DNA from 3 places in the Monashia sp. NPDC004114 genome. Region 3 is predicted to be linked to each of the others. Evidence: predicted binding sites of a transcription regulator. Region 3 holds the regulator's gene; each other region holds the start of a gene.
The links. Region 3 encodes LexA, which represses DNA repair genes until DNA is damaged. Its sites were predicted from a motif close to TCGAACANNTGTTCGA; they were not measured.
Positions count from the first base shown of each region.

Region 1: a site for LexA is predicted at 1,898-1,913, ahead of ruvC (crossover junction endodeoxyribonuclease RuvC). Genes of this name have one in related genera too.
Region 2: a site for LexA is predicted at 1,180-1,195, ahead of recA (recombinase RecA). Genes of this name have one in related genera too.

Region 1 is NZ_JBSGGK010000002.1:98,240-101,509, forward strand. Features, by position in the region: gene ruvB (Holliday junction branch migration DNA helicase RuvB) at 1-566, opposite strand, end outside; gene ruvA (Holliday junction branch migration protein RuvA) at 623-1,225, opposite strand; gene ruvC (crossover junction endodeoxyribonuclease RuvC) at 1,222-1,848, opposite strand; gene ACWEOW_RS03210 (YebC/PmpR family DNA-binding transcriptional regulator) at 2,014-2,772, opposite strand; gene pdxT (pyridoxal 5'-phosphate synthase glutaminase subunit PdxT) at 2,870-3,270, opposite strand, start outside.
Region 2 is NZ_JBSGGK010000019.1:16,797-20,066, reverse strand. Features, by position in the region: gene ACWEOW_RS20380 (VanZ family protein) at 87-485, shown strand; gene ACWEOW_RS20375 (DUF3046 domain-containing protein) at 905-1,156, shown strand; gene recA (recombinase RecA) at 1,372-2,415, shown strand; gene ACWEOW_RS20365 (regulatory protein RecX) at 2,418-3,101, shown strand.
Region 3 is NZ_JBSGGK010000005.1:170,291-173,560, forward strand. Features, by position in the region: gene ACWEOW_RS09010 (alpha/beta hydrolase) at 1-233, opposite strand, end outside; gene ACWEOW_RS09015 (hypothetical protein) at 230-586, opposite strand; gene ACWEOW_RS09020 (LysM peptidoglycan-binding domain-containing protein) at 991-1,413, opposite strand; gene lexA (transcriptional repressor LexA) at 1,665-2,372, shown strand; gene ACWEOW_RS09030 (phosphotransferase) at 2,384-3,270, opposite strand, start outside.

The DNA.
Region 1 (3,270 bases), on a different contig from region 3:
GTGAATCCGAAGCGGTCGCGCAGGGGCGCCGGAAGGAGCCCGGCGCGCGTCGTGGCACCCACGACCGTGAACGGCGGCAGCTCGAGCGGGATCGCGGTGGCGCCAGGCCCCTTGCCGATGATGACGTCGACCCGGAAGTCCTCCATCGCGAGGTAGAGCATCTCCTCCGCGGAGCGCGACATGCGGTGGATCTCGTCCAGGAAGAGCACCTCGCCCTCGGCGAGCGAGGACAGCACTGACGCGAGGTCCCCGGCGTGCTGGATGGCGGGGCCGGAGGTGATGCGGATCGGCTGCTCGAGCTCACTGGCGACGATCATCGCCAGGGTCGTCTTGCCCAGGCCAGGTGGCCCGGACAGGAGCACGTGGTCCGGCGGTGTGCCGCGACGCCGCGCCGCCTTGAGGACGAGGCCCAGCTGCTGCCGAACGCGGTTCTGCCCGGGGAAGTCGTCGAGTCGCTTCGGCCTCAGTGCGGCCTCGACCTGACGTTCGTCGGCCTCGTCCGCCTCGTCCAGCCGTGCGTCCACGATGCGGGCGGTCGCATCGAACGAGCCGTCGTGCCATGTCATCTCAGGCTCGAGCGCGGGTCCGTCGCCGGACTCCCACGGCGCGGGGCGGGCCTCGCTCATCGGCCGAGCTCCTGAAGCGCGGCCCGCAGCAGGGCCGAGACACCGGCGCCCTCAGCGGCCTTGGGGGCCACCTTGTCCAGAGCGTCCTCGGCCTGGCGAACGGTCCAGCCGAGACCGACGAGGGCCTCGCGGACCTGCTCGCGCCACAGCTCGCCGGAGTCGAGGTGGACGGGCTCCGGGGCGCCGGTGGAGCTCGGGAGCGCCCCGATCTTGTCCTTCAGCTCGAGCACGAGCCGCTCGGCGCCCTTGCGGCCGATGCCGGGCACCTTCGTGAGGGCGACGAGGTCGCCGGTGCCCAGAGCGACGCGGACTGCGTCGGGCGAGTGCACCGCAAGCATGGCGAGCGCGAGCCGGGGCCCCACCCCCGACACGGTCTGGACGGTCTCGAAGATGACCTTCTCGTCGTCGGTGGCGAAGCCGTAGAGCGTCAGGGAGTCCTCGCGCACGACGAGGGAGGTCGCGAGCTCGGTCGGCTGCCCCAGGCGCACCGACGCGGCTGTTGCCGGGGTTGTGTGGACGAGCATGCCGACTCCCCCGACCCCGACGACGACCGAGTCGAGGCCGACCTTGAGGGCGGTGCCGGACAGCGAGGCGATCATCGAGGTTGGGCTCCAGTGGTCGGGAGTGCGGGGAGGTTGCGAGCCGAACGGGCTGTGGGTGTCCGGACCTTTCGGGCCGCAGGTATGCCGCCGGGCCGGGTGCCACCACGGGCCAGGGCCTCGCGGTGCGCCTCTTCCAGCCGGCTCTGGGTGCCACCGCGCCAGACGTGGCAGATCGCGAGCGCGAGTGCATCGGCGGCGTCGGCGGGCTTGGGGGCGCGCTCGAGCCCGAGCAGCCGGGTGACCATCGTGGTGACCTGGGCCTTGTCGGCACGTCCGCTGCCGCTGACAGCGGCCTTGACCTCGGTCGGGGTGTGCAGCGCGACGGGCAGGCCGCGACGCTCGGCGAGCATCATGACGATCCCGGTGACCTGCGCCGTGCCCATGACGGTCGAGACGTTGGTGTCGGCGAAGACCCGTTCGATCGCGACCGCCTCGGGGCGGTGCCGGTCGAACCACAGTCGAAGCTCATCCTCGACGGCGACCAGGCGCTTCGGCGTGGGGTCGCCGGAGGGTGTCCGGATCACTCCGACCTCGACGAGGGACAGGCGGCGCCCGGGCACGCCGTCGACGACTCCCACGCCACAGCGGGTCAGCCCGGGGTCAACGGCGAGGACGCGCACGGCATACCTCCTCGGGTTGTGGTCGGGGCGCGACGCTGGGCGGCCTCATGCGAACAGGTGTTCGGCTACCACCGTATCCACCCCGCCGGGAAAGAACGGGAGGCACGCCGTGACCGGCGTGCCTCCCTCGCACCGCGGAACGTCGGGTGCGTGCCTTGGTTGCGCTCAGTCCTCGTCGTCGAGCTGGGCGAGGACGTCGTCGGGGATGTCGCCGTTGGCGAAGACGTTCTGCACGTCGTCGCTGTCCTCGAGCGCCTCGATGACCCGGATCATCTTCTTGGCGCCATCGAGGTCGAGCGGGACCTGGAGGTTCGGCACGAAGGAGGCCTCAGCGGAGTCGTAGTCGATCCCCGCGTCCTGCACGGCCTTGCGGACGGCCACGAAGTCGGTCGCCTCGGAGACGATCTCCCAGGTGTCGCCGTTGTCGTTGACCTCCTCGGCGCCGGCTTCCAGCACGACCTCGAGGATGTCGTCCTCCGAGCCGGCGTCCTTGGGCACGATGACGACGCCCTTGCGGTTGAACACGTAGGCCACGGAACCGGGGTCGGCCAGCTGCCCGCCGTTGCGCGTCAGCGCGGTGCGGACCTCGGCCGCGGCGCGGTTCCGGTTGTCGGTGAGGCACTCGATGAGCACGGCGACGCCGTTCGGGGCATACCCCTCGTACATGATCGTCTGGTAGTCGGCCCCGCCGCCCTCGGCGCCCGAACCGCGCTTGACGGCGCGGTCGATGTTGTCGTTGGGCACCGACGACTTCTTGGCCTTCTGGATCGCGTCGTAGAGCGTCGGGTTGCCGGTCGGGTCACCGCCGCCCTGACGGGCCGCGACCTCGATGTTCTTGATGAGCTTGGCGAAGAGCTTGCCTCGCTTGGCATCGATGGCAGCCTTCTTGTGCTTCGTGGTGGCCCATTTGGAGTGGCCGCTCATGCAGTGTCCTCGCGTTCGTGTGCTGTGTCGCGTTCCTGGATGTCGCGCATGCCGGGTGTCGCCGCCGGTGATCGCGTCGCCGGGTGTCGCGCCCGAGCTACCGGCGGTGCGCTCTGACGATCGAGACGAACTCGGCGTGGATCCGGCGGTCGCCACCCAGCACCTCGGGGTGGAACGAGGTCGCCATGAGGTTCCCTTGCCGGACCGCGACGATCCTACCGGCGGCGGGGCCTTCGCTCACGCGGGCAAGCACGTCGACACCAGAACCGGTCTCCTCCACCCAGGGTGCGCGGATGAAGACGGCGTGCACGGTGCCCGCGTGCGACACGTCGAGCCAGGCGTACTCGAGGTTCTGCTCGAAGGAGTCGACCTGGCGGCCGAAGGCGTTGCGGCGGACCGTCACGTCGAGGCCGCCGAGAGTCTCCTGATCCGGCCGCGCGTCGGCGATGCGGTCCGCGAGCATGATCATCCCGGCACACGAGCCGTAGGCGGGCATGC
Region 2 (3,270 bases), on a different contig from region 3:
GGGCCCCGGAGGGCGGGGTCGTGACAGGAGGGGTGCGCTTGTCCAGCGGGCGTTCGGCACCGGGATCCCGTCGTTCCCGCCGTCGCGTGATCATCGTCGTCCCGCTCGGCGCCGTCGTCCTCCTCGTTCTCGGGGTCCTGCTCTGGCCGCGCGGAAGCGACCTGAGGCGACTCCAGATCGAGACGTGGGTCTGGCTGTGGGCGCACACCGGCCGCCAACCGTGGTTCACCCCCGACCTGTGGAGCGTCCTCGTCAACGTTGCAGCATTCTTCGTGCCGGCTTGCCTGGCTGCACTGCTCACCCGGCGCCCGTGGTGGACCATCACACTCGTCGGCCTGCTCATCAGCGGCGGAGCCGAGGTTGTCCAGGCACTCGCCCTCCCGGGCCTGCGCGTCGCTTCGGTCGGCGACGTGCTCGCCAACGGGACCGGCGCGCTCGTCGGGTCTCTCGTCGGCTCCACCCGGCGCGGGCGCGGGTGGTCGTGACGCCGATTCGAGGCGGGGTTCGCTGCGCCGCCGGACAGCTGCCCAGCGCGGCAGAGCGGACGTGCGTCGCCTTGGGGGTCGCGGCCGATCGGCACACCGGCGTCACGAACGGCGGCCTCGGCCGTCTTTGTCACTGGAAGGTACGTCAGGTCTGTCCTTCCCGCTTGGGGGTTCGTCTCTCCTCACGCCTTCGTGGAGGAAAGGCTGGGGAGAGGCGAACCTCCGGCCCGGGGCATCGGGTGATGCCCGGGCTGACGTGAGTGGCTCCGGAGGCGGGTGCCTCTGCGGCCCACGGGCCGGCTCGCATCGTGGCCGAGATCGATGGCGCGTATGGTGATCGGGTCGATGGGCCGCTCGCTTGCGCGAGACGGACCGAGACTGACGAGCCCTCGTGTCTGCGCAGGTCAGGAGCATTCATAGTGCGCATGAGCCACTTCTGGACGCTGATGGACGACGAGTTCGGGCCGGCGTATGCCGGGTCGCTCGCGCGCGATCATGTGATCGGCGCGCTCGACAACCGGACCGTGGTGCAGGCACTCGCGGACGGGGTACCACCGCGTCAGGTGTGGGAGGCCCTCTGCGACGACATGGACGTCCCGCCGGAGCGTCGGCTCGGCCGCGACGACCGCGTCGCGCCCGGGGCTCAAGGCGGACAGCAGGGACCGGTCTGAGCGACGGCGTGTCGCGGTCGACTTCGAACACGTGTTCGGTAGTGTTCTCCACAGGTCCTGCGCCGAGAACGCATCATCCACAGGCCGTCTCGTGGCTCCAACCCGATGTCGGCGCCGGCACCTAACGTCTGACCCGACAACGGATCGCGATATCGACGAGCCGTCCGGGTCGCAGGTAGACGACCGCAGAGCAGACGGCAGATAGGTGGCCACTCATGGCATCGGTGCAGGACAAGGACAAGGCGCTCTCCTCGGTGATGGGGCAGATCGAGAAGAGCTACGGCAAAGGTGCCGTGATGCGTCTCGGTGACGACATCAGGCCGCCGATCGAGGTGATCCCGACGGGGTCGATCTCACTCGATGTGGCGCTCGGCATCGGCGGGCTTCCCCGAGGTCGCATCGTCGAGATCTACGGGCCGGAGTCATCCGGTAAGACGACGGTCGCGCTGCACGCCGTGGCGAACGCACAGAAGGGTGGCGGGATCGCGGCGTTCATCGACGCCGAGCACGCGCTCGACCCGGAGTATGCGAAGAAGCTCGGCGTGGACACCGACGCGCTGCTGGTGTCCCAGCCGGACACCGGTGAGCAGGCCCTCGAGATCGCCGACATGCTGATCCGTTCGGGCGCGCTCGACATCATCGTCATCGACTCCGTGGCGGCGCTGGTGCCCCGCGCCGAGATCGAGGGCGAGATGGGCGACAGCCATGTGGGACTCCAGGCCCGCCTCATGAGCCAGGCCCTGCGCAAGCTCACCGGTGCACTCAACAACACCGGCACGACCGCGATCTTCATCAACCAGCTCCGCGAGAAGATCGGCGTCATGTTCGGGTCGCCGGAGACGACCACAGGTGGCAAGGCGCTGAAGTTCTACGCCTCGGTCCGCCTCGACGTGCGGCGCATCGAGACGCTCAAGGACGGCACCGAGCCCGTCGGCAACCGCACGCGGGTCAAGGTCGTCAAGAACAAGGTGTCCCCGCCGTTCAAGCAGGCGGAGTTCGACATCCTCTACGGCCAGGGCATCTCGCGCGAAGGCGGCCTCATCGACATGGGCGTCGAGCACGGCTTCGTGCGCAAGGCCGGCGCCTGGTACACCTACGACGGCGACCAGCTGGGCCAGGGCAAGGAGAACGCCCGCAACTTCCTCAAGGACAACCCTGACCTCGCCGACGAGATCGAGAAGAAGGTGAAGGAGAAGCTCGGCGTCGGGCCGCGCGTCGACCAGCCCGCTGAGGTCGCGGACGTGCCCGTCGACTTCTGACGATGGCCGGCTCGGAAAAGAGTGACCGGCTGGCCCGCGCCGCGCAGGCCCTCGCGAAGGCGGAGGGCGTCGTCGGGGTGCGGGCCGGCGGTGGCCCGGCGTCGTCCAGCAACGACACGGCCCTGCCGGCGGCCCCCAGGCCGGCGTCCCCCAGACCGGCGTGGACCCCGGCTCCGGACGACCCGAAGTCCGAGGCGCCGGAGGCGGACCCCGAGTCCGTTGCCCGGGCGATCGTGCTGCGCCAGCTGAGCCTGGCTCCGCGCAGCCGGGCGCAGCTCGAGAAGAAGCTGCGACAGCGCGGCTGCGATGACGAGGTCGCCCATCGCGTCCTCGACCGGATGACCGAGGTGGGGCTCGTCGACGACGAGGCCTACGCGGAGCTCCTCGTCCGCTCGAAGCAGGCCGGCAAGGGCCTGGCCCGAACGGCGCTGGCCCACGAGCTGCGTAAGCAGGGGATCGACGGCGACATCGCCGACGATGCGCTGGCTGCGGTCGGTCCGCAGGACGAGCGGGTGCGAGCCGAGGAACTCGTTGCCAAGCGACTGCGCACGATGTCCGGCCTCGCTTCCGACGTGCAGGCGAGACGCCTGGCGGGAATGCTTGCGCGCAAAGGGTATTCGGGGGAGATCGCCTGGCCGGTCATCCGTGAGGCCATCGACGGGCTGCCCGAGCACCAGCGGGACTGACCGGCTGCGCCCGAGGTGACCGCGGCGACCGGCGAGGCAACCGCGATCGCGGCGTGCCCGCACGGGTCGGGAGGGGACCGGTGGAGCGTCTCGTTCGAGACGATGCGACGACGAGGGGCGAGGACCATTCGGTCCTCGCCCCCTCGGGGTTCAGCTGGTGCGCCTGCGG
Region 3 (3,270 bases):
TGACCGCTTGCCCCGATGCTGGCTGCGAGCCCGGCCAGCCTGCCGACGACCAGGGCTGACCGGTTGGTGGCCGCGGTCGAGGCAAGGCCGGACCAACGGCGTTCTTGTCGGCCGCCGAGCAGGACCGTCTGGATGATCTGGCGCACCTGCTCGCGCTGCTCCTCCAGCCGGCGGCTCGTGGCCGAGAGCTGCTCGGGCCGGCTGGACCTGATGGCACCCACACTGATCGTCATGGGCCAGCAACCCGTCCCCGGTCGACCACAGCTCCTTGGTCGTCCACAGCTCCTGGGTCGGCCACAACGCGGTCGGCCACGGCGCGCCCCACAGCCCGCTCGACCGCGTCGTACGACTCGGCGGCCGCGACGAGCTCGCCTCCCAGGCTTCGCAGCATCCACCTCGTGTCGGACACCCGCGACTCCCACACCGAGGCGAGCCGTGCCACAGCACCGGCCACGCGGCCTCCGGGCAGACCCGTCGCGACCGAGCCCATCACTGGCACGATGCCCAGCCGTTCGAGTCGCGACAGCGCCAGGTCCACGGCGTCGGCGCTGTCGTGCAGCGCGTCCGTGTCCACCGCATACCGCATACCTGCACTCCCTTCGTCGGAGCGAACAGGCTATGGAGGCAAGGGGATCGGTCGCATCGCGTCATCCACAGGGATGCGCACGGCACAGGAGGCCGTCCACAGGGCGAGGCACCACAGCCGGCGAGGTATGCCGTCGGGCTGAGTTCCGGCCGAGTGAGCGCTCCGTCCCGCGCGTCACCGATCAACGGCCCGTGCACCAGCCCGGCCCGTCGTGTGACAGGCGGGGCGGCGCGCCCCTCGACACCGCCCAGGCGTGGCAGAACGCCGCACCCCGATCTTGGGGTGCGGCGTCCGGGCGAGAGCGGCGGGGTCGAAGCGCCGCTACCGCCAGCCGCTGAAGGTGGAGCCAACGCGGCTGCCATGGAGCCGGGCCCGTCACCAGACGAGGGCCCGGCGGCGCGGTGTCAGGGCGTCGGGATGACGAGCCGCTGACCGATGTGGATCTGCGAGGTCGACAGGCTGTTGGCGAGCTGGAGCTCGACGATGCCGCTGGTGACCGGCAGGTCCGGCAGCTCCCGCGAGGCGATGCCCCACAGGGTCTGGCCCGGCTGGACGGTGATGACACGCGGCTCGCTGACGGCGCCGGCGCGCTGGACGGCGGCTGCCACGCCGAGCACGGCAACGACGGCGGCGACGAGGAGCGCGACGACGAGCCGCCCGCGCCGGGTCAGACGAAGACGTGGGCGTGGCGTCGACGCCGGACCGAGCGCATCCGGACCGGTGGGCACGAGCACGAGATGGCCACGCCCGCGAGGGGCCGGGAGCGGGTCGCACGGGGCCCCCTGAGCCTGCTGCCGGTGCGCTGCCTCGACGACGATGGCGCTCATGATGACCTCCCCTTGCTGATGGCCGAACGAACAGGTGTTCGATAGAACGTCTGTACGAGTTGTAGCACGTCTGTTCGACGAAGTCGAGACACGCATCGAACAGGTGTTTGGCAACTGTGTTCGAACCTCGTACGCTGTTCTCACACCACCAACCACACCAGTCACCACTGACACTGGCCCTCACGAGCGCCCGAGCGGCGCTCACCGCAAGCCAGACATCGGGGTCTGACGAGCACGACGAAGGGGACATCATGGGCGTGACCGAGTTTCCCGACCGCGACAAGGGCGACGGCCTGACCGTGCGCCAGCGGCGTGTGCTCGAGGTCATCCGCAACTCTGTGGACCGGCGTGGATACCCGCCGAGCATGCGTGAGATCGGTGACGCCGTCGGCCTGGCCAGCCCGTCCAGCGTCTCGCACCAGCTCAACGCCCTCGTGACGAAGGGCTACCTCCGTCGCGACCCCAACCGTCCGCGCGCGATCGAGGTCGTCTCGCCCGACGCCCGCCCGTCGCGGCGCCGTGGCGACATCGACCTCGGCGTGCAGCAGCACGACCTGGAGACCGACAGCGGCGACTCGCGTCCCCAGGCGGCATACGTCCCGGTCCTGGGTCGGATCGCCGCCGGAGTGCCGATCACTGCGGAGGAGCTCGTCGACGACGTCTTCCCGCTGCCGAAGCAGATCGTCGGCGAGGGCGAGCTCTTCCTGCTCAAGGTCGTCGGGGACTCGATGATCGACGCCGCCATCTGCGACGGCGACTGGGTGGTGGTGTCACGACAGCAGACAGCCGACAACGGCGACATCGTCGCGGCCCTGCTCGACAACGAAGCCACGGTCAAGACGTTCAAGCGCAAGGACGGCCACGTCTGGCTGCTCCCCCACAACCAGGCTTTCGAGCCGATCGACGGCGACGACGCGACGATCCTCGGCAAGGTCACCGCCGTCCTGCGCCGCGTCTGAGCCGGCACCGCTCAGCGGAGCGGTGGTTCCTCCTGCAGCGACGCCAGCCACCAGCTGGGCGAGTCACCGAAGTCGGCCAGCTCGGACGGCGTCATCGTCGCCACGACCCGAAGCCACGCCTCCACCCGGCCCAGTCGTGCCAGCTGCAGGGCCGCCGGCAGGGCGGCCCGGAGCTCACCGACGGGCCGAAGGTCTCCCCACACCTCCGTTGCGGCGTCCGCCACCCGACGCAACCGTGGGTCGTCCACCCCGGCCTCCAGCCGGCTCGACATCACCCGCAGGGGGATGAGCAGTGACCAGAGCGGGTTCGCGAGCACGGCGTCTCCGAAGTCGAAGAAGCGCATCTGCCCGTCCGTAGCAAAGACGTTGTGCCCGTGAAGGTCGTTGTGCACCAACGTGTCCGGGAGGTCGAGCGCCTCGACCTGGGCCGCCCAGCCACGGATCACCGGATCGAGTGCGCACACCTTGGCGGCTTCGTCCGCAGGCATCCGTCGAGGGTCATCGGCCGGCAGGCCCGCGAGCGACGACGCCCGGGCGGTCACGTACTCGGCGACCTCCGCTGTGCGGATCCTCGTGAGCCCGGCAGCGGCGAGCTCAGCCTCGCGTCCCAAGAGCTCGCGCTGCAGGTGCATCGCCTCGACGGCGACCGTGCACCATGCGTCGATGTCGTCCGCCGGCACCGTTTCGGCATAGACCGGCCCTTGGTCGGGCACGAGGTGCAGACCGCGGTGGATGTCCGCCGCGGCCACCGGAACCACCCGATCCCCTGCCAGGCGGTCGAGCACGATGAGCAGGTGCGCCTCGAAGCTCTGGTGTGCGCAGTTCTGCTTGGCCCAGAACAGTCCGCCGTCGCCGGCCCGGGCGCGCCACACCGTCGACCAGGGTCGCTGGTGCACCG